DNA from 2 places in the Streptomyces sp. NPDC056061 genome. Region 2 is predicted to be linked to the other one. Evidence: riboswitches for the same ligand, from Rfam matches in the RefSeq annotation. Region 2 holds a riboswitch; the other holds the start of a gene.
The links. Region 2 has a riboswitch for cobalamin ahead of ACFC79_RS23365 (CoA-acylating methylmalonate-semialdehyde dehydrogenase). Riboswitches for the same ligand answer to the same signal wherever they lie in the genome.
Positions count from the first base shown of each region.

Region 1: linked by a shared signal. The riboswitch ahead of ACFC79_RS18365 (ABC transporter substrate-binding protein) and the one ahead of ACFC79_RS23365 (CoA-acylating methylmalonate-semialdehyde dehydrogenase) in region 2 are both predicted to bind cobalamin.

Region 1 covers NZ_JBHJWQ010000011.1:189,737-199,834, reverse strand. Annotated here, with positions in the region: gene ACFC79_RS18395 (MFS transporter) at 1-850, opposite strand, end outside; gene ACFC79_RS18390 (tyrosine-protein phosphatase) at 905-1,726, opposite strand; gene ACFC79_RS18385 (GntR family transcriptional regulator) at 1,913-2,761, shown strand; gene ACFC79_RS18380 (ABC transporter substrate-binding protein) at 2,834-4,423, opposite strand; gene ACFC79_RS18375 (ABC transporter ATP-binding protein) at 4,856-5,629, opposite strand; gene ACFC79_RS18370 (FecCD family ABC transporter permease) at 5,626-6,678, opposite strand; gene ACFC79_RS18365 (ABC transporter substrate-binding protein) at 6,741-7,787, opposite strand; cobalamin riboswitch at 7,818-8,004, opposite strand; gene ACFC79_RS18360 (alpha/beta hydrolase) at 8,236-9,378, shown strand; gene ACFC79_RS18355 (sensor histidine kinase) at 9,565-10,098, shown strand, end outside.
Region 2 covers NZ_JBHJWQ010000017.1:77,630-87,727, forward strand. Annotated here, with positions in the region: gene ACFC79_RS23355 (enoyl-CoA hydratase/isomerase family protein) at 1-444, opposite strand, end outside; gene ACFC79_RS23360 (acyl-CoA dehydrogenase family protein) at 441-1,589, opposite strand; gene ACFC79_RS23365 (CoA-acylating methylmalonate-semialdehyde dehydrogenase) at 1,596-3,119, opposite strand; cobalamin riboswitch at 3,345-3,524, opposite strand; gene ACFC79_RS23370 (acyl-CoA dehydrogenase) at 3,868-5,067, shown strand; partial or broken gene ACFC79_RS23375 (hypothetical protein) at 5,260-5,569, shown strand; gene ACFC79_RS23380 (FadR/GntR family transcriptional regulator) at 5,759-6,484, shown strand; gene ACFC79_RS23385 (CynX/NimT family MFS transporter) at 6,556-7,728, shown strand; gene ACFC79_RS23390 (hypothetical protein) at 7,734-8,849, shown strand; partial or broken gene ACFC79_RS23395 (IS5 family transposase) at 8,881-9,705, opposite strand; gene ACFC79_RS23400 (hypothetical protein) at 9,760-9,915, opposite strand; gene ACFC79_RS23405 (hypothetical protein) at 10,032-10,098, shown strand, end outside.

The DNA of each region.
Region 1 (10,098 bases), on a different contig from region 2:
CCGCGGCCTCGGCCGTCGACATCTCCAGCCGGGACATCAGGTAGTAGAGGCCGAACGTCCCGATCAGCGCGTTGGCACCCTGCAACAGGAAGCGCTGCACCCACACCACCGTGAACGCCGGGGCGGTGCGCGGGTCGAACACCAGGCTGCCGAGAACGGAGCGCAGGCTCACCGGGGCGTGCCCGGTGGGAGGAGTCGCCGGCTCGCCGCGCAGCAGGAACCAGGAGAGTGCGGCTCCGGCGGCTCCGGCGATGCCGGGGATCACCAGCAGCGCGGTGGTGGCGTGCGGTATCAGGCCGACGAGGAGGAACGCGGGGAACACGGAGGCGAACTGGGCGGCGCCGAACAGACCGGAGACGGTCGCCTGTTGTGCGGCCGGCACCCGATCCGCGATCACGGCGGCCAGGGCGGCGAGCGCGGCGTTGTAGGCGGCCTGGGCGAGCACCCAGCCGAGCACCAACTGGACGACCGAGTCGGCGGTGGCCATCACCACGGCGGCCGGCAGCCCCGTGGCGAGGCCGCCGAGGATCCAGGGCCTGCGCCTGCCGAAGCGCCCGGTGGTGCGGTCCGACAGGTGACCGAAGACCGGGTTGAGCACGAACGCGGTGACGGCCCCGATCGCGGTGACGACACCCAGCACACTCTCCTTCTCGTGCGGTGCGATTTCGTTGACCTTGAGGCCGAGGGAAGCGACCAGGGGCATGGCGAAGCCGAACCCGATGAGCAGCTCGGTGAGGACCAGGCCCACCACGACCCTGCGGGGAGCGCGGGTGCGGCCGTCGGATATCCGGTCGTCGCCGGGGCCCCGGTCGAGTGGTGGGGACACGGGGTCGGTCAGGACATCGGGCATGAGGGGGTGCTCCTGTCGTGCGGCGGCGAGGGCGATCGTGGGAGAGGGGCGGGATCAGTCCGCGGCGGTGGTCACGGCGGTGGCGACCGCGGCATCGGCGACGGAACCGTCGGGTGACGCCTTGGTGCGGAACGCGGCGACGGCCTCGGGCCCGACGCCGCAGCCGAGCAGGAAGCCCTCCGCGCCGCCGTGGTCCGTGCGCACGGTCTCCAGGAACACCCGCATCGCCTCGGGCGGCGCCTGGAGCAGCGGTGCGGGGACGGCCCGGCCGCGCTCGCCGCCGGGGTCCGAATCGCCGTGTGCGCTCGTGTGCCCGGCGTTCAGCGCGATGCCCCGGTGCGAGGCCAGCGCCGCGAACACCTGGGGGAGTGCCTCGGCGGTACGGGCGTAGTCGGCGACGATGCCCTCGACGGGCACACCGGCAAGGTCGAGCAGGAGCGCCACCAGCAGCCCGGTACGGTCCTTGCCCGCGGCACAGTGCAGGAGCGTCGCCCCGGGGGCCGCCGCGGCCCGAACCGCGTCGGCCACCGCTTGTGGCGCCGAACGCGCCAGTGCGACGTAGAACAGACCGAGATCGGCCGCGGTGCGCAGGGAGCCGATGCCGGGACCGGCGATGGCGTCGTCGTTCTCCGGGTCGAGTGGTGCCCGCACCACGCGGATGCCCGCCGCCTCGGCCGCGGCCCAGTCGTCGGGCGACTGTTCGGCGGCACCGCGCAGGTCGACGACGGTGGCCACGCCCTTCGCGCGCAGACTCCCGACGACATCGGTCCCGGCGGAGGGGAAGGGCTGGGCGGACCGGAAGAGGATCCCGGGGCGGATCCGGTCACCGCCGGGGTGGGCGGAGGAGGCGGGGTCACGGAAGTTGAGCAGGGGCATGGGAAGCTCTCCAGGTCGGGGCATCCACCACGGGAGGTAGACATCTAGATGTCTACCTGTCTCAAGGTGTGTTCCCGCCGGATCCGGGCGACGATGCGTTGAATTCCTGATGAACGCTCGCTCCGCCCGCTGCCCCGCGAGCGGGACCCGTCCTGCGGCGGCCGAACGGGCTCGTAGGATCCAGGGGTGTCAAACCGTCGAAGGGCCGCACCCGTCTACCTGCAACTGGCCCGGCAGATCCAGGAGCGGATCGACGCCGGGGAGCTTCCTGCGGGCTCCCGGCTGCCGAGCGAGCCCGAGCTGTGCGCCGAGTTCGGTGTCAACCGCCTGACGATTCGTCAGGCCGTCGCGGAGCTGGAGCGTGCCGCGTCCATCGAGATCCGTCGTGGTGTGGGGACGTTCGTACGCCCCCCGGTCACGCGCGTCTCGATCACGGTCGACCCGCTGAGCCAGCGACTCGACGTGGGCAGCGTGACCATGGCGCTGCCCCACACGGGCGCGCCGACCCGCGGCGAGGGCGGTGGGGATGACAGGGGCGGTGTGCCCGGCGAGGGCGGGGAGCGCGTCATCGCCGTCGCACCGGCGTCCGACTCGGCGGTCGATGCCGAGGCGGCGCGTCATCTGGGCCGTCCGCTCGCGGAGTTGTCACGGGTGGAGACGGTCGTCCTCATCGGTGCGGAACCGTGGGGTGTCAGCAGCTACTGGATGGAGTCCGCGCTCGTCCCCCGCGAGTTGTCCGTGCCGGGGGAGGCGGACAACGTGGTTCGGGTACTGGCCGAGGCCACGGGCATCGTCCTGGAGTACGACTGGCGCGCCTTCAGTGCGGTCGGTGCCGACATCGGCGACGCGGACCTGCTGGGTGTGCCGACGGGAAGTCCCCTTCTCGTCCGCGAGGGGGTGAGCTGCACCCCCGACGGGGAAGCGGTGCTGTACGTGCGACGCCGCATCAACGGTGAGCGCGCCCGCTTCGTTCTCAACTTCCGCCCCGAAAAGGAGCGTTCGGACGCGATGCCGTCCACCGCCGAGGACGGCTGAGTCCGCGGGGCGGGCGCGCCGCCCCGCGACCGCACAGTGGGGCGGCACCGGCCGCCGCGGGAGGGGGCCCGCTCACGACGCGATGCCGAGTTCCCAGAATCGGAAGACCGTCGAGGTGTCCAGGCAGTTCTGAAGACCGCGCACCTTCTCGTGGGCGACCGCGTACTGCTTGCCCTGCCAGAGCGGCAGCAGCGGCAGTTGCTGCGCCACGATGTCCTGCAGTCGGATGAAGTCCTGCCGGGTGTTCGCACGGTCGGCCACGGAAGCCGTCCGAGGGATGATCCGGTCGCTTATCTCAGTGTTTTCGTAATTGTTCGACAGGACGTTGTTCTCGCCGAAGAACGGCTGGGTGAAATTGTCGGGGTCGGGATAGTCCGGTACCCAACCCTTGACATAGACACCGTACTTGCCCTCGGCGATGCCCTTTTCGTATTGGTCGAACGGGACGGACTTCATCTGTGCGTCGAAGAGCCCGCTCCGGTTCAACTGATCCGCGATGGTCCGCAGTTCGTCGTCGGTGGCCGGCCCATATCGGCTCGGGGTGGACCAGAGGGTGAGCTTCACCTTTTCGGTGATACCGGCGTTTCGCAGGTCGGCCTTCGCCCGATTCGGCTGAGGTGTGTCGCCGTAGGCGTCGAAGAAGGAGGTGCCGTGTCCGGTGATGCCGACCGGGACGATCGAGTACAGCGGAGTCGCCGTGGACTGGTACACCTCGCTGACCAGGGCGTAGCGGTCGACGAGATGGGCGATGGCCTTGCGCACGGCCATCTTGCCGACCACCGGGTCGTCCAGGTTGAAGACCAGGTGCTGGACCTCCGCGCTGTTGCCCTGGACCACCTCCAGGCCGTCCTTCTTCGTGGCGGACGAGGTGTCGAGGGCGGCCACGGCCTTGGCGGTGAGGCCGCGGTACGCGATGTCGACATCGCCCTTCTCCAGGGCCGCCCGGAGTTCCTGCTGGTCGCCGCGGAAGAGCCGCAGGGTCACACCGGAGTTCTGCACATCGGCGGTCCCGTGGTAGTCGGAGTAGACCGAGAAGACCGCCTTCGACTTGTCGATGGAGTCCAGCTTGTAGGGGCCGGAGCCGACCGTCTTGCCGTCCTCCAGCAGGGCGTTCTTGGGGTAGACCCGACGGTCCACGATGGAACCGGCGCCCGATGCGATCTTGCTCGGGAATGTCGCGTCCGGCACCTTGAGGTGGAAGACGACGGTCTTGTCGTCCGGGGTGTCGATCGACTTGAGGGTGGAGAGCATCGGCGCCGGCCCCGCCGGGTCGTCGATCTCGATCGTCCGGTCGAAGGAGTACTTGACGTCGGCCGATGTGAGGTCGTTGCCGTTGCTGAACTTCAGTCCGTCACGCAGCGTGCAGGCGTACGTCTTGCTGCCGTTGGAGAAATTGCACTCCTCGGCGGCTTCCGGCACGGGCGTGGAGGAACCGGGCGGGAAGCTCAGCAGGGACTGGAAGACGTTGTTGAACAGCAGCCAGGACCCCGGGTCGTAGCCGGAGGCCGGATCGGTCGCGACGATGCCGTCGGACATGCCGACGACCACTCCCGACTTCGACTCGGACGGCCAGATCTGATCCTCGGAGCCGCAACCGGCCAGCAGTACCGTCGCCATTCCCCCGGCCACCAGGGTGCTCGACAGCCTCGTACGAACCTTCACGGGATGTGCCCCATACTCTCGGCCGGCCGCGGGGTGTCCCCGGACAACCGGAACAGGTCAGAAAATACTGCGGACGCCTCGGCCATTCAGTCCTTTTGGACCCGGTCGGGCGTAAGGGGACGGACCGACGGACTTCCTGAGCTCGGCGTTCGCGAGGGATCCTGTGCATGATGACAGACGGTCAAATTCCGATCGGTGAACGGCAGGAGACAGGTCGTGGTTGATCCGATGGTGATGTTGGACATCCCAGTTGTACACCGAGAGGAGCCGTTGCACACCGTGCGGTGAGGAATCCCTCGTTCAGTCGGTTCCGTTGGCCTGGAATGCCTGAAATCGGATCGTGACGGTTCCCGGTCCGGCCCCGCCATGAATCCGCCAGGCCGCTCTCTCTCCCGTGGGAGCGGTTCGCGGCATTCGGGGCCGGCCGTCGGATTACGAGGGAAGAAAGGTCACATGAGGCGCCCCGGTCCGGGGATGAATGACGACTTCCCCGGTCACTCCGTACACCTCGTGGAGAAGTTCCGCGGTGAGCACCTCGGCGGGCGGACCCGACGCGATGACCTCGCCGTCGCACAGGACGTAGAGGCGGTCGCAGTAGTACGCGGCGAGATTGAGGTCGTGGAGCGCGACCAGGACGGTGGCGGGGATCTCGCGCAGTACGCCGAGGACCTCCAACTGGTGCCGTATGTCCAGGTGATTGGTCGGTTCGTCGAGAACGAGCAGGGCGGGCTGCTGCGCGAGGGCACGGGCGATGAGCACCCGCTGGCGCTCGCCGCCGGAGAGCCGGTCGAAGGGGCGGTCGGCCAGTTCCGTCGCGTCCACGGCTGCCAAGGCCGACGCGATCAGACGGGCGTCATCGGCCGTGTCACCGGCGAACAGGCCCTTGTGCGGGGTGCGCCCCATGGCGACGATCTCCCGCACGGACAGGTCGAACCCGGCGGCCGACTCCTGCACCACCGCGGCGAGTGTCCGGGCCAGTGTGCGCACGGGCAGCGACCAGGCGTCCGCGCCGTCGACCCGCACCTGTCCGGTGTCGGGGCGCAGGACGCGGTAGACGGCCCGCAGGAGGCTGGACTTGCCGCTGCCGTTGGGGCCGACCAGGCCGATCACCTCGCCGGCCCCGGCGTGCAGTGACACGTCGCGGACGAGGTGGCGCGCGCCCGCGGTCAGCGTGACGCCCTCGACGGTGAGTTCGGTCGCGCTCATGCCACTCCTCGGTCGGTGTTCCGTCGGGCGTCACGGCGCATCAGCCACAGGAAGAACGGGCCTCCGCACAGCGCGGTGAGCACTCCGACCGGGATCTCCATCGGCGCCGCAACGGTGCGGGCGGCGATGTCGGCCCAGATCAGGAAGACCGCTCCGGCAAGTGCGGCCGTGGGCAGCACGCGGCGGTGATCGCCGCCGACCAGGAGACGCACGACGTGCGGCAGCATCAGTCCGACGAAGCCGATCGGCCCGGCCGCGGCGACCAGGATGCCGGTGATCAGGGACAGCATGACGAACATACGGGCCCGGAACCGGGCCACGTCGAGTCCCATCGTCGTGGCGGCTTCCTCGCCCGCCAGCAGCAGGTTCAGGTTCCGCGACTGCACCAGGAGGATGCCGATGCCGAGCAGCAGGGCCGCGGCGGGCAGCCACAGCGTCTCCCAGTCCACACCGCCGAGGCCGCCGAGGGTCCAGGCGAGGACGGCGCGCGCCTCGTGGCCCCGGCCGGCGGTGAGCAGCAGCAGATCCATCACCGCGGTGAGCATCGCCGCGATCGCCACACCGGACAGCACGAGCCGCACCGAGGTGATCCGTCCACCGGTGCGGGCGGTCGCGTAGACCACCAGCAACGCGCCCAGGGCACCGGCGAACGCCGCGGACGAGAGCGTCACCGGGCCGGCCACGCTCACCCCGAAGACGATCACCGACACCGCCCCGAGGGACGCACCGGAGGAGACCCCCAGCAGATACGGCTCGGCGAGCGGGTTGCGGATCAGGGCCTGCATGGCGGTGCCCACCACGGCCAGCCCGGCCCCGGTCACGGCGCCGAGCAGCACGCGCGGCGCCCGCACCGTCAGGACGATCGTCTCCCGGGCGCGCGACCAGGTCGGCTCCGCCCCATCGGCTCCCAGCGCGTGCGTCACGATGCCCCACACCTCGCCGGGCGGCACGTGCACCGAGCCGATGGCCAGCCCGGCCGTGACGGAGAGGACCAGCAGCACCGCGAGGACGGTGAGCGTGACGGCGAGGGTGGCCCGGCCCGACCGGATTCCGCGGCGCGTGCGCGGCCCGGCCGATGCCTCGGCCGGGCCGTCCTCCACCAAAGTCCGCGTCACCGGAAGCTCTCGGGATGCAGCCCGCGGGCCAGGCCGTCGACGGCGTAGGCCGACCGGATGCCGACCAGTGTGTCGGTCAGCGGCAGAACCACGAACCGTTCATTCCTGACCGCCGGGACGTCGGCGAGAGCCGGCTGGGAGAGGAGGAACTTCTTCTTCTGCTCGACGGTGCCGGTCCCCGCGTAGTCGTAGATGGCGATGACCTCCGGCTTGCGGGCCACGACCTGCTCCCAGGAGACGTCCCCGAAGACCTTGTCGAGGTCGCCGAAGACATTGCGGCCGCCGGCCAGGCGGATCAGCTCGCTGCCCAGGCCCTTGCCGCCCGCGGTGAACGCCGTCTTGTCGCCGCTGTCGTACACGAAGACGGGTACCGCAGGGGCGCTCCCGACCGCGGCGGTGGCCTTGTCGACGCGCCCGCGGAGATCGGCCACCAGAGCGTCGGCGCGCTTCGGTATGCCGAAGATGCTGCCGACCGTGCGGATCTCCTCGTAGGTGTCCCGCATCGTCACGGGCTTCTTCCTGTCGCAGTACTCGCGGTTGAGGTAGGTGTCGATGCCCGCGTCGGCGAACGCCTTGCGGGAGCGGCCCTCGTTCTCGGCGAAGGCGCTGCCGTAACCGCCGTAGACGAAGTCCGGCTCCACGTCCAGGATCGATTCGAAGGACGGCTCCTTCCGCGCCAGTTCGGGGATCGCGTCGAAGTCCTTCCTCAGCTCGGGCAGGACTGCCGAGTCCGGGAACGCGGTGCCCACCATGCGATCCTTCAGCCCCAGGGCGAGCATCAGCTCCGCCGGGTGCTGGTGGATGGTGACCACGCGCGAGGGCGGCTTGTCGTACGTCGTCCGCACGCCGCAGTTGTCGACGGTGACCGGGAAACCCTGGGCCGTCGCCCGCGCGGCGGGTTTCCCGCCGTCGGAGGAGTCGTCGCCGGCACCGCAGCCCGCGGCGAGCAGGACGGTGGACAGAGCGGTGGCCGCGGCGACGGCGCGCAGCGCACGACGGCGGGCGGGCGGGAAACCGGGGCGGCGGGGAATGCCGAAATACACGTGGAGCCTCCTGGGGAGTCCGCGCTCCCTCATGACGGGCCCGCGACAGGGCAGTGTCCTGACTCCCGGATCGACGTTCCCCCCGCCTTCCCGCGCCGTGCGCAGTGGCATGTCGAAGGGTTGCACTCCCCGGTCACAGTGGCGGGACCGTGCCGGAATTGCGCCGGCTTCCTGTGGTCCGTCGCGGCGATGACCTGCCGATATTATGTTTCCTTGAGGCTGTGGCACAAAGGCTGCCGGTGTGAGTGATCGCACGCCGTCGACCGGATCCGCCTCCCACCCCCTCGCGGCCGACGCACCCGTCCGACACCGGCGGCGAGAGATCGGCGGCCGGGACCGCAGGACGGCCCCGACGTCAACATGCCGCTCCCGGTTGTCTCGCATCCGACGTAAAAAGGCGGAAAGGCGGGTAAACCATTGCGGTGTGTGAGGCATCCTCCCTGGCGTGATGAGCCTGACGGGGACACCCTTCTTCCTGGCCACGGTCGCGCTGGCCCTGGTCACCGTGCTGATTCCGCTCCTGCTGTGGGGCCGCGTGGGCGGTCCCGCCCTGGTGCGCGGTGCGGCACGTCTGGTGATGGTCGTCCTCGCACAGGCGGCGGCCGTGCTGAGCGTCTTCGTGATGGTCAACAACGCCAACGGCCTCTACGACAGCTGGGCCGACCTGCTGGGCACCGGAGAGCACGTCGTCGCCGCCCCGGACCTGGGGAGCGACGGGCTCGGCACCCACAAGCGGCTGGCGGACGAACCGAGGACCGTCCAGCACTTCGGCCCGACCCACGACGCCCGGATGGGACGGGGCGTGCGCGTGACCCAGTTGCGCGGCCGGGTGTCCGGGGTGCGCGGCGAGGTGTACGTATGGCTCCCGCCGCAGTACGACGAGCCGTCCTTCCGGCACCGCAAGTTCCCCGTGGTCGAACTGCTCGGCGGCTTCCCCGGATCGGCAAAGGCGTGGTTCGCAAGTTTGCGCGTGCAGTCCCAGCTGGAGGCCGGGATGCGGAGCGGGAAGATCGCCCCGTTCATCCTCGTGGAGCCGCGGACCAATCTGCTGGCGGGCAAGGACACCGGGTGCGCCAACGTGCCGGGCGTCGTCGACGCCGAGTCCTGGCTCAGCGTGGACGTCCGGCAGATGGTGATCGACAACTTCCGTGCGGAGAGCCGCGCGAGCCGCTGGGCCGTGGCCGGATACTCGGCCGGCGCGCACTGCGCGGTGAAGATGGCACTCGCCCACCCCGACCGCTACCGGGCCGCCGTGGGCCTCTCCGGATACAACGACCCGGCTGCCGAGCGGGCCTCCCTCACGGCCCGTGATCCGCATCTGCGGAAGGTCAACAATCCGCTGTGGATCCTGCGCCACGCCACCACTCCGCCGCGCGTCTCGCTCTACCTCTCGGGTTCCCGGGACGACGGCTACCGTGACGGTCTCGCACTCCAGCGGGCGGCGGTGCTCCCGACGCGGGTGGCGGTGGCCGCGGTCAGCGGGCCGCACACCACCGGACTCTGGGAACGTCAGGTGCCGCAGGTCTTCCGCTGGCTCACGGCCGAACTCTCCCCCCACGAGGGCCGGACCGCTCCCGCCAAGGGCGTCTGACCGGCGAAGCCGTCCGCCCGGGCCCACCCGGCCTCCCGGCCGCCGCGCCGGGACCGTGCGGGCCGGACCGTTCCGCCGAGGCCGGAGCACAGGCGGACACGGCCCGCCGCGCGGGCACGGACGGGTGCGGTCCGACCGGTCCTGCGACACGATGCCCGATGCGGCCGGCGACCCTACGGTGGTGGCATGGCGGTGATCAGCGGATGGAGGCGGCGGGACCGGGGCCGCAACGGCGTGCTCGACGCACTGGGCGTGGCGGCGCTGTTCCTGCTGTCGGTCGTGGCCGCCTCGGTGGTGCCGCACGAGCACTACTTCTCCCTGCGCTGGCCCGCCGTGGTGCTGGCCGGAGTGGGCTGCGCCGCGCTGCTGCGGCGGCGCCGTCACCCGATCGGCGTACTGGCCGTCGCGGTCGGCTGCGGAGTGGCGTTCCAGGTCCTCGGGTTCCGGGAGAGCCCACTGGTCATCAGCCCGGTCCTGGTGTCCGTCTACACCGTCGCCGTGCTCACCGACCGGCGCGTCACCTGGGCCGCGGCGTCGGCATCGGCCGCCGTTCTGGTGGGAGCCGCGGTGATCTGCGACCCCCACTCCTGGATGGCGCCCGACAACGCGGCGATGCTGGCGTGGACGGCCCTGCCGGCGGCCGTGGGGGACGGGGTGCGCTCACGCCGCGCCTACATCGCCGCGGTGGAGGAACGCGCGGAGCACGCGGAGCGCACGCGC
Region 2 (10,098 bases):
GTCGGGCACGAAGCCGATGCCCGTCTCGGGCATGGCGATCCTTGACCGCTCGGTGGCGATCCGGACACTCCCGTGCGCGGAGAGGCCGACGCCGCCGCCCATGACGATCCCGTCCATCACCGCGACGTACGGCTTGGGGTAGCGGGCGATCCGCGCGTCGAGTCGGTACTCGTCGCGCCAGAACGCGGCCGAGGCCGTGCCGTCCCCGTCGCGGGCGTCGTCGTGGATGGCGCGGATGTCCCCGCCCGCGCACAGGCCGCGTTCGCCCGCGCCGGTGAGGACGACGGTCTCGACGGCCGGATCGTGCTCCCAGGCGGCGAGGGCCGCGTCGATGCGACGGACCATCGTGTGGTTCAGGGCGTTGAGCGCCCGGGGGCGGTTGAGGACGATGTGGGCGGCCCGGCCCTCGGTGTGCAGCAGGACGGGCGCGTCGTCGGCGGTCATCCGAACACCTCCGTCAGGCCGCGGGCCACGATGACGCGCATGATCTCGTTGGTTCCTTCCAGGATCTGGTGGACGCGCAGATCGCGGACGATCTTCTCGATGCCGTACTCGCTGAGGTAGCCGTAGCCGCCGTGCAGTTGGAGCGCACGGTCGGCCACGGAGTAGCCGATGTCGGTGGCGAACCGCTTCGCCATCGCGCACAGGTACGGCGCCTGCGGGTCGCCCCGGTCGAGCGCCTGCGCGGCCTGTCGGACCAGGGCGCGGGCGGCGGTGAGCTCGGTCGCCATGTCGGCGAGGCGGAAGCGCAACGTCTCGGCGTCGAGCAGGCGTCGGCCGAACGCCTCCCGGTCGGCGAGGTGGGCCAGGCTGCGGTCGAGGGCGCTGCGGGCGCCGCCGAGGGAGCAGGCGGCGATGCCGAGCCGCCCGCCGTTCAGGCCGTTCATGGCGATGCGGAAGCCCTGGCCCTCGCGGCCGAGGAGCCGGTCGGCGGGAACGCGGACGGCGTCCAGCACGACCTGCCGGGTGGGCTGCGCGTTCCAGCCCATCTTCCGCTCGTTCGGGCCGAAGGAGATTCCGGGGTCGTCCTTGTCGACGACGAACGCGGACACGCCGTCGGGGCCCGCCCCGCCGGTCCGGGCCATCACCACGTACAGCCGGGAGGCTCCCGCACCGGAGATGAACTGCTTCACCCCGGTGAGCAGCCAGTCGTCCCCGTCCCGGACGGCCCGGGTGGTGAGGGCCGCGGCGTCCGATCCGGCGCCCGGTTCGGTGAGGCAGTAGCTGGCGAGGTCGTCCATGGCGCACAACCGTGGCAGCCAGCGGTCCCGCTGCGCCGTGTCGCCGTAGTGGTCGATCATCCAGGCCACCATGTTGTGGATGGAGAGGTAGCCGGCGACGGACGGGCAGCCGGAGGCGAGGGTCTCGAACACGAGGACCCCGTCGGAACGGGTGAGGGCGGAACCGCCGGACTCCTCACGTACGTAGACGCCGCCGAGCCCGAGTCCGGCGGCCTTGCGCAGCACGTCGACGGGGAAGTGCTTGTCGCGGTCCCAGTCGAGGGCGTGCGGGGCGAGGTGGTCCTGGGTGAAGTCGAGGGTGGCCTCGACGAGGGCCTGCTGGTCCTCGGTGATAAAGGTGCTGGTCATCGCCGGTCAGCCCATCGTGGGAATGGTGAAACTGGCGCCTTCGCGCAGACACGCCGGCCAGCGCGAGGTCACCGTCTTCGTACGGGTGTGGAAGCGGATCGCGTCCGGCCCGTGCTGGTTGAGGTCGCCGAAACCGGACCGCTTCCAGCCGCCGAAGGTGTAGTAGGCGACCGGCACCGGAATGGGCACATTGACGCCGACCATGCCGGTGTTCACCCGCCGGGAGAAGTCGCGGGCGGTGTCCCCGTCCCGCGTGAACACGGCGACGCCGTTGCCGAAGGCGTGCTCGCTGGGCAGGCGCAGGGCCTCCTCGTAGTCGGCGGCGCGGACCACGCACAGGACCGGGCCGAAGATCTCCTCCCGGTGGATACGCATCTGCGGGGTGACCCGGTCGAACAGGGTGGCCCCGGCGAAGAAGCCGTTCTCGTGTCCGGGAAGGACGAAGTCCCGTCCGTCGACGACCAGTTCGGCGCCCTCCTCGACCCCGAGGTCGACATACGAGCGCACCCGCTCGACGGCGTCCGGGCCGATCAGCGGGCCGAAGTCGGCCTCGGGATCGTCGCTGCGGCCGATGCGCAGTGCACCGACGCGTTCCTTCAGGCGGGCGACCAGTGCGTCGGCCGTCCGTTCGCCGACCGGGACCGCGACCGAGATGGCCATGCAGCGTTCGCCCGCCGAGCCGTACCCGGCGCCGATCAGGGCGTCCACGGCCTGATCGAGGTCGGCGTCCGGCATCACGACCATGTGGTTCTTGGCGCCGCCGAAGCACTGGGCGCGTTTGCCGTGGGCGGCGGCGGTGGCGTAGACGTGCGCGGCGACCGGGGTGGAGCCGACGAAGCCGAGCGCGGCGACGCGGGGGTCCTCCAGGAGGGTGTCGACGGCCTCCCGGTCACCGTTGACGACGTTGAGAACACCGGACGGCAGGCCGGCCTCCAGGAAGAGTTCGGCGAGCCGCAGCGGAACGGACGGGTCGCGCTCGGAGGGCTTGAGGACGAAGGCATTTCCGCAGGCGAGGGCGGGGGCGGCCTTCCACAGCGGGATCATCGCGGGGAAGTTGAACGGCGTGATGCCGGCGACCACTCCGAGGGGTGCGCGCAGCGAGTGGACGTCGATGCCGCTGCCGGCGTTGTCGGTGAACTCGCCCTTGAGCAGATGCGGAATGCCGGCGGCGAACTCCACTACTTCCAGGCCGCGTTGGATGTCGCCGTGGGCGTCGGCGACCGTCTTGCCGTGCTCGGAGGACAGCAGCCGGGCCAGGGAGTCCTTCTCCTGCTCGACGAGTTGGAGGAACCGGAGGAGGACTCGGGCGCGGCGCTGCGGGTTCCATTCGCCCCACGCGTGCTGCGCCCGCACGGAGTCGGCGATCGCCGCCTCGGTCTCCGGCCTGCTCGCGAGCGGTACCCGGGCCTGGACCTCGCCGGTGTTGGGGTCGTACACGTCGCCGTACGTTCCCGAGGTTCCCGGGGTGTGCTTGCCGCCGACGAAGTGGGTCAATTCGCGTACGGGTGCGGGGTTTTGTTCGCGGACCATGATTGCCTGCTCTCTCAGGTGATCACAGGACGGCGCGCCGTACCGCCGCCGGGCGCGGACGCGGTGGCGTACGCGGGCGGGGGCTGCGCGAGATCGCGTATGGCGGACGGATCGTCAGGCCGGTACGGCCGGTCGGATTCCTCGGTGGGACACGGCCCGTGGGACGGGTCGGCCGCTGTCGCGTGTACGCACCGGTGCCATGCGTGTCAGCTCCATCCTCGTGGAAAACACGGAACATCCCGCGGCCGGTATCCTGACTCCCGGATCAGCGCGCGCCGTCCGCCTTCCCGACATCCTTCGCCGGTGGCGTCCTGCTCGACGGCGTACTCCCCGGTCACAGTGGCGGGACCGTGCCGGAATCACACCGGCTTCCCTGCACCGCGGGCCTTGGCGGCGACTATATAGTTGGACGTCCTAACAAATCCATCCCCCACGGCCGTGCGCGCTCGGTCCTGACCCGACGGAATCCCGGTCGACCGCACCCGTACGGGGCGGCCCGGAGGCGGCTGCCCCCGCACACTCCGTTCTCGACGTGCTCCCGCCCACCTGACTCGGGGCCGCGGCACCGTCCACAAGGCGAACGCCGTCCACGCGCATCGGGCCGCGTCCCGGCCGGAGCTCGTGCGCGGGTGCCGTCGGCCCCGGCCGGAATCACACACGTCGGCCGGGCGATCTGGGGAAGGGCACGACTTCTCGTTACAGTGATGCCGGCTCTGTACTGACAGCCGACAGCGAGGAGCGACCATCCATGGCGAACTCGGCCGGATTACATGTCAGCCCGGAATTTTCCGCGATGCTTGAGCGAATCGATGCACTCGGCGGGGCGCTCGAGGCGAACGCGGACGCCGCCGAGAAGCTCGGCAGACTCACCGAGGACACCGCGCGGCCGTTGCTGGAAGCCGGGGTCGTCCGGGCCGCGATGCCGGAGAACCTCGGCGGCCACGAATTCTCTCCGCGCCAGCTGATCGAGACGGTCGAGCGGATCAGCTACCACGATGCCGCGGCCGGCTGGACGATGATGGCGCTGCAGTTGGTCACCGGCACCACCGCGGCCTACCTCGGTGCGGTCGCGGAAGCCGACTTGTTCCCCGACGTCGCGGGCGGGGACTACGCGCTGCTGGCGGGGCATGGCACCCGCCCCGGCCGGGCCGTCCCGGTGGAGGGCGGCTATCTGGTGAGCGGCAGTTGGCAGTTCGCCTCCGGCATGGCGCACGCCACCCATGTCCACAGCGCGATCCAGGTCGAGGGCACCGGAGAGCTGCGGGTGCTGGCGATGCCGAAGTCGCAGGTGGAACTCGTCGACAACTGGGATGTGCTCGGGCTGCGCGCGACGCACAGCATCGACTATCACTGCGCCGATGTGTACGTCCCGGCGACGCACACCTATCTCGCCACGACGCGGGCCCCGGCCAACGGCGGCGCGATCTACCGCCTCGGCCTGGTCAGCATGGCCGCGATCGGGCACACCGGCTGGGCGTTCGGTGTCGGGCGGCGCCTGCTCGACGAGATGAGGCGGGCCGCCGCGGCAAGGACCGGCACACGCAACGCCGTCGTCGACACCGCGCAGTTCCACGCTGAGTACGCGACCGCCGAAGCCAGGCTTCGTTCGGCACGGGCGTGGGCGATGCAGGTATGGCGAGACATCGAAGTCACCCTCAACGCGGGCGAGTCGCCGAGCACCGAGCAGGACACACTGCTCAGGCTCGTGCTCAATCACGCGACCTGGACCGTGCACGACGTGGGTCGGACGGTGCACCTGTGGGCGGGGACGGCGGCGATCCGGCGCGGGCCGATGGTCCGGTTCCTGCGTGATCTCGACACAGGTACCCAACACATCACGTCGAGCCGGATGGTCCTGCAGAACTGCGGGCGATGGCTCGTCGGCGCCCAGCCCCAAGCGCATTGGGATTTTCTCGACTTGACGTCCGACCAACAGTCCGACGAGTGAGTAACGGCGCGAAGGACGTGGCCCGGTACGATCCGCGTCCGTCCGCCGCGGTTCGGTGGTCCGGTACGACCGGCGTCCGTCCCTCCCGGTGCGCCGCCAGGTCGGCGTGCCGTGGTGGTGGTCACGAATGCCCCGCGGCCGACGGACCCCGCGCCCGTTACCGCGAACAGGTTCGCGAGGAGATCGCTCCACGTCCTGGTCGACACCCGTCGTCTGGAGAGCAGATTCACCCCCCGTCAGCTTCTTCGAAGACATCGGTCTGCCCTTCGTCGTCGCCATCAACCAGTTCGACGGAGCGCACCATTACCAGCCCGAGCATGTCCGCACCACCCCCGAACTCCCTGCATCCGCACCGGTGATCATCCGTGACGCCCGCGACCCGAACCACGTCGCCGACGTCCTGCTGACCCTCGTCGGCCACGCCGTGAAGAACGCCTCCGCTGGGCAGCGTCTTCAAATGATCATCGCTGGTGAATCACGGCGACGCATCACCCGACCTTGATCCACTACTCCAGATCATTTGAGGGCACCGCCCAGTCCCGGGGCATCGCCGATTTTTCCGAAGAAGCGACAGGGCGCAACCTGCGCACTCAGGAACATTTGCATGACCTGCATCACATAGCGCTGGCGCGGTGACGCTGTCTCATGTTTCTCTCCAGATGTTCAGATGTCCAACATTTGGAGGTCTTTGATGGAGGGGCTGCGGCAGCCGCGCCGGGCATCGACTCTGGCCGCGCAAGTCGCTGACCAGCTGCGGGAACAGCTGGCGTCCGGGCGGTGGCCGGTGGGCACACGAATCCCGGGCGAACAGGAACTGGCCGAAACGCTCCAGGTGAGCCGAAATACCATTCGCGAAGCATTGCGAGCACTTGTCCATCTCGGCCTGCTGGAGGCGCGAGTCGGGGATGGTACCTACGTCCGGGTCACCAGTGAGCTGGAGGCGGTTCTCCTGCGCAGGGCGGCCGCCACGGCGCCGGCGGACGTCCTGGAACTGCGGGCGGTTCTGGAGGAGCACGCCGCCGGACTGGCCGCCGAACGACGATCGGAATCGGACACCGCTCGGCTGCGAGAACTCCTCACCGCGGCCCGCGAAAGCAACCGCTCGGGATCGATGGCACAGGTCGCCGTCGCCGACGTCGCCTTTCACCTCGCAGTCGTCCAGGCCAGCGGCAACGAGCTGCTCGTGGAGCTGTACGAATACCTGGGCAGCGCCCTGTCAGCTCTCCTGGCGGTGCTGCCATGGGATGACGACGTTGCTGACAAGCACGATCACTGGCACAGCGCACTCGTCGAGGCGATCAGCGCAGGCGATGTGGTCGCTGCCCGCCATGCGGCATCCATGTTGGTGCACGTGACCGCCCGGCTGACCGCAGGGCAGGACAGCGCGGTGGAACGGGACCGGTCGGCATGCGAGTGAGCCGCTCCCACCACTCCCTGTACCGGGCGAGGCGGATTGCGCCGGGCAGGCGGTCCACGGTGTGGCTGCTGATGGGCGTCTTGCTGGTCGCGGGGAACCTGCGCGCCGCACTGACCGGCGTGGGGCCGTTGCTTCCCAGCATCGAGAAGACGACCGGCCTGTCCGGCACCTGGGCCGGGTTGCTCGGCACTCTTCCGCTGCTGACGTTTGCCGCCACCTCCCCGTTGGTCGGCCGCACCGCGCACCGCTACGGGGCACCGCAGGCTCTGGGCGCCTCGCTGACAGTGCTGGCAGCCGGGCTGCTGGTGCGCTCCCTGCCCGGGGTGGTCTTCCTGTGGGTGGGCACTGTGGTGGTCGCAGCCGCGATCGCCTACGGCAACGTACTGCTGCCCTCGGTCGTCAGGAGCACCGTGCCGGAGGACCGGATCGGCCAGGTGACCGGCCTCTACGTGACCGCCATGGGCCTGCTGGCCGCCGTGTCGTCCGGGGTGTCGGTCCCGCTGGCCGACCATCTGCCCGGCGGATGGCGCACCGCCCTGGGCTGCTGGGCCGTGCTGGCCCTGCTGGCCTTCGTGGTGTGGGCGCCGCAGCACCGGCGTACGGACTCTCCGGCACCAGCACGTGCGTCGCGAGAGCGCATCCCCTGGCGTTCCTCCCTCGCATGGCAGGTCAGCGGCTTCATGGGGCTGCAGTCACTCGGCTTCTACACCACGATCGCCTGGCTGCCCAGCATCGTGCACGATCACGGGGTGGGGGAGGCCGCAGCCGGATGGCAGTTGTTCCTCTTCCAGATCATCGGCCTCCTGTCCAGCAGTGCGCTCCCCCTCCTTGCCCGCAGGTGGAAGGACCAGCGGATCCTGGCAGCATCTGCATCGACGATCGGCGCCCTGGGCTTCGCCCTGCTGGCGGTAGCCCCCCAGTGGGCCGTCGTATCCAGCGTGCTCACAGGCTTGGGAGGCGGGGCGTGCCTGGTCCTGGCGCTGACCTTCCAGGGCCAGCGTGCGGCGGACGCAGCACAGGCGGCCGCCCTGGCCTCGATGGCCCAGTCCGTCGGATACCTCGTGGCCGCCGCAGGGCCGCTCCTCCTCGGCGTCTTGCACGACCTCACCGGCGGATGGACGCTGCCACTCCTGCTGCTGGTTGCCCTGACTCTCATCCAGGCCGTCGTCGGCTTTGGCGCAGGCCGTGACCTGCGTCTGCAGGCCACCTCGCGAACTCACACACCTACACGCACCGGAGAGTGACTGTCATGACCATGACCGCCCCCTTCAGCTACCTCGACACACCGACGGCAGCACCGCTGTCGATCAGCGAACTCATGCCCGGCGTCTACAACCTGCTGGAATACGCCGCGGTCGCGGCGGGCGAGCACGTGCTGATCCTGGCCGAGCACGGCACCGATCCGGTGGTCATCCAGGCCATCGCGGCGGCGGCCGCCTACCGCAACGCCGAGGTGCATGTACTGTCCCTGCCGCCGTTCAGCGCCGGCGGGTGGGACGCCGCAACGCCCTCACCGCTGCCGGCCGCCGCACACGCCGCCGCCGACGTGGTGATCTCGCTGACCTGGTGGGGCGAAGTGCACACAACCCAGCTTTTCTTCAACGAGATCGCCAAGCAAAAGGCACGGTTCGTCTCACTGCACCAGACAGCGACCGCTGCGGCGCTGGCCACCGGGGCGCGGTTCCCGCTTGAGCTGTACTTCGCGCTGGAGGCCAGGGCATACGCCCGAATCACTGCGGCCCAGGAAATACGGGTAACCACCGCCCTGGGGACAGACGTGACCTTCCGCGCCTTCACCACCCCCGGTCACCCGAGCACCCCCCTCGCCAGCGGCATGTGGCGGCCCTTTCCTTACGGAGGCGCCAACTTCTACCCCGACCAGACCGACGGTGTCGTCGTGATAGAGGAGTCCACGGTCACAGGTGTACCCGCCGAGCGAATCACTCTCAAGCTGGCCGGCAACCGCGTGACCGCCATTGAAGGAAGCGCGGCTGCCGCCGAACTGCGCCGCTACGCACCGAACGGCTACTACATGCGCCACGCTCTCATCGGCCTCAACCCCAAGGTACGGTCCGCGGGCGGCACCCAGTTCGAACGTGAGAAGCATGCCGGAGCGTTCTACTTCGGCCTCGACGGTCTCACCACGCAGGGCACGATCGACCGCAACGGTCCCGGACACGCGCACTGTGACTGCCAGTTCGATGCGCCCACCATCACCCTCGACGGCGAGCGTTTCGTCGACAACGGTCACCTGCTTCTCCTCGATGATCCGGAAATCCACCAACTCGCCCAGAAGTTCGGTCCCGCAGAGGTCCTCCTCAATCCCAATCCGCGGCTCGTCCTGCCGCCGCGCTACAGCCGCTGACCCGGCTGCGGCTAGGTTCTGTCGTCAGATGTCAGGCCCACATCAGGCGTGAGGCGAGGGTGACTGCGGCTTCGTAGGACTGGGCGGTTTTGTCGTAACGGTGGCGATGCCACGCCACTGCTTCAAGCGGTTGAAGCACCGTTCCACGACGTTGCGGTGCTTGCAGATCTCGCGGTCGAAGGCCGGCGGGCGGCCTCCGCGGCTGCCGCGCCGGACCCGGTTGCGGGCCTGGTCGGCCCGCTCGGGGATCGTGTGCGGGATGCCGCGGCGGCGGAGCCAGGTGCGGATCGCCTTTGAGCTGTAGCCCTTGTCGCCAAGGACGTGATCGGGCCGGACGCGGGGGCGTCCCGGTCCGGTCCGGGGCACCCGGATCGCTTCCATCACGGCGGTGAACCGGGTGCGGTCGTTGGTGTTGCCGCCCGTGACGACGAAGGCGGGCGGCCCCGCCCGTCGCAGGCCAGGTGGATCTTGCTGGTCAGACCGCCTCCGGACCGGCCGAGGGCCGGGTCTCGGAGCTCCCTTTTCGGGCCCCGGCCGCGTGCTGGTGAGCCCGGACGACGGTGGAATCAACCGACACCAGCCACTCGATGTCGCCCGCCGCGTCCGCCTTCGCCTGAGCAGCCCGCGGCATCCGGTCGAACGTCCCGTCCGCCGCCCACCTGCGAAAACGCGTATGCAGTGTGGCCCACGGACCATAACGCCCGGGTACGTCCCGCCAGGCGACACCTGTGCGGAACTTCCACACGATCCCGTTCAGGACCCTGCGGTCGTCCAGCCGCTTCCGCCCCCGCAGCGACTCGGGCAGCAACAGCCGGACGAACTCCCACTCGGCATCGGACAGGTCATGACGACGTATCACGACACCATGATTCACCAGCGATGATCATTTGAAGACACTGCCTAGCCGCGTTCACCACACGCCCACTGCCCCCCTCCGCTCCACCCGGTCCTCGTCGAGCTGGTGATGGACGCCCTGTGCTGTCCAGTGCAGCCACGGCGCCGGCACGATCCCGACCCGATCGCCGTAGCCGGTCGGCAGGTCATGGTGGGCCTGGGTGAAGGCCACGCACGCAGGGTCGTCGAGCACCGCAATGAAATGCAGGTACGGCCGTTGATGGCGTTGCCGACAGCACTGACCAGCACCGCCTGAAAGCGACTGCGCAGTTCACAACGACGGTCGCCATGACCGCGCCCGGCCAGCGGTGCGAACTGCGGCAGGACGAGGCTCCTGCCCACATGCTGATCAGCC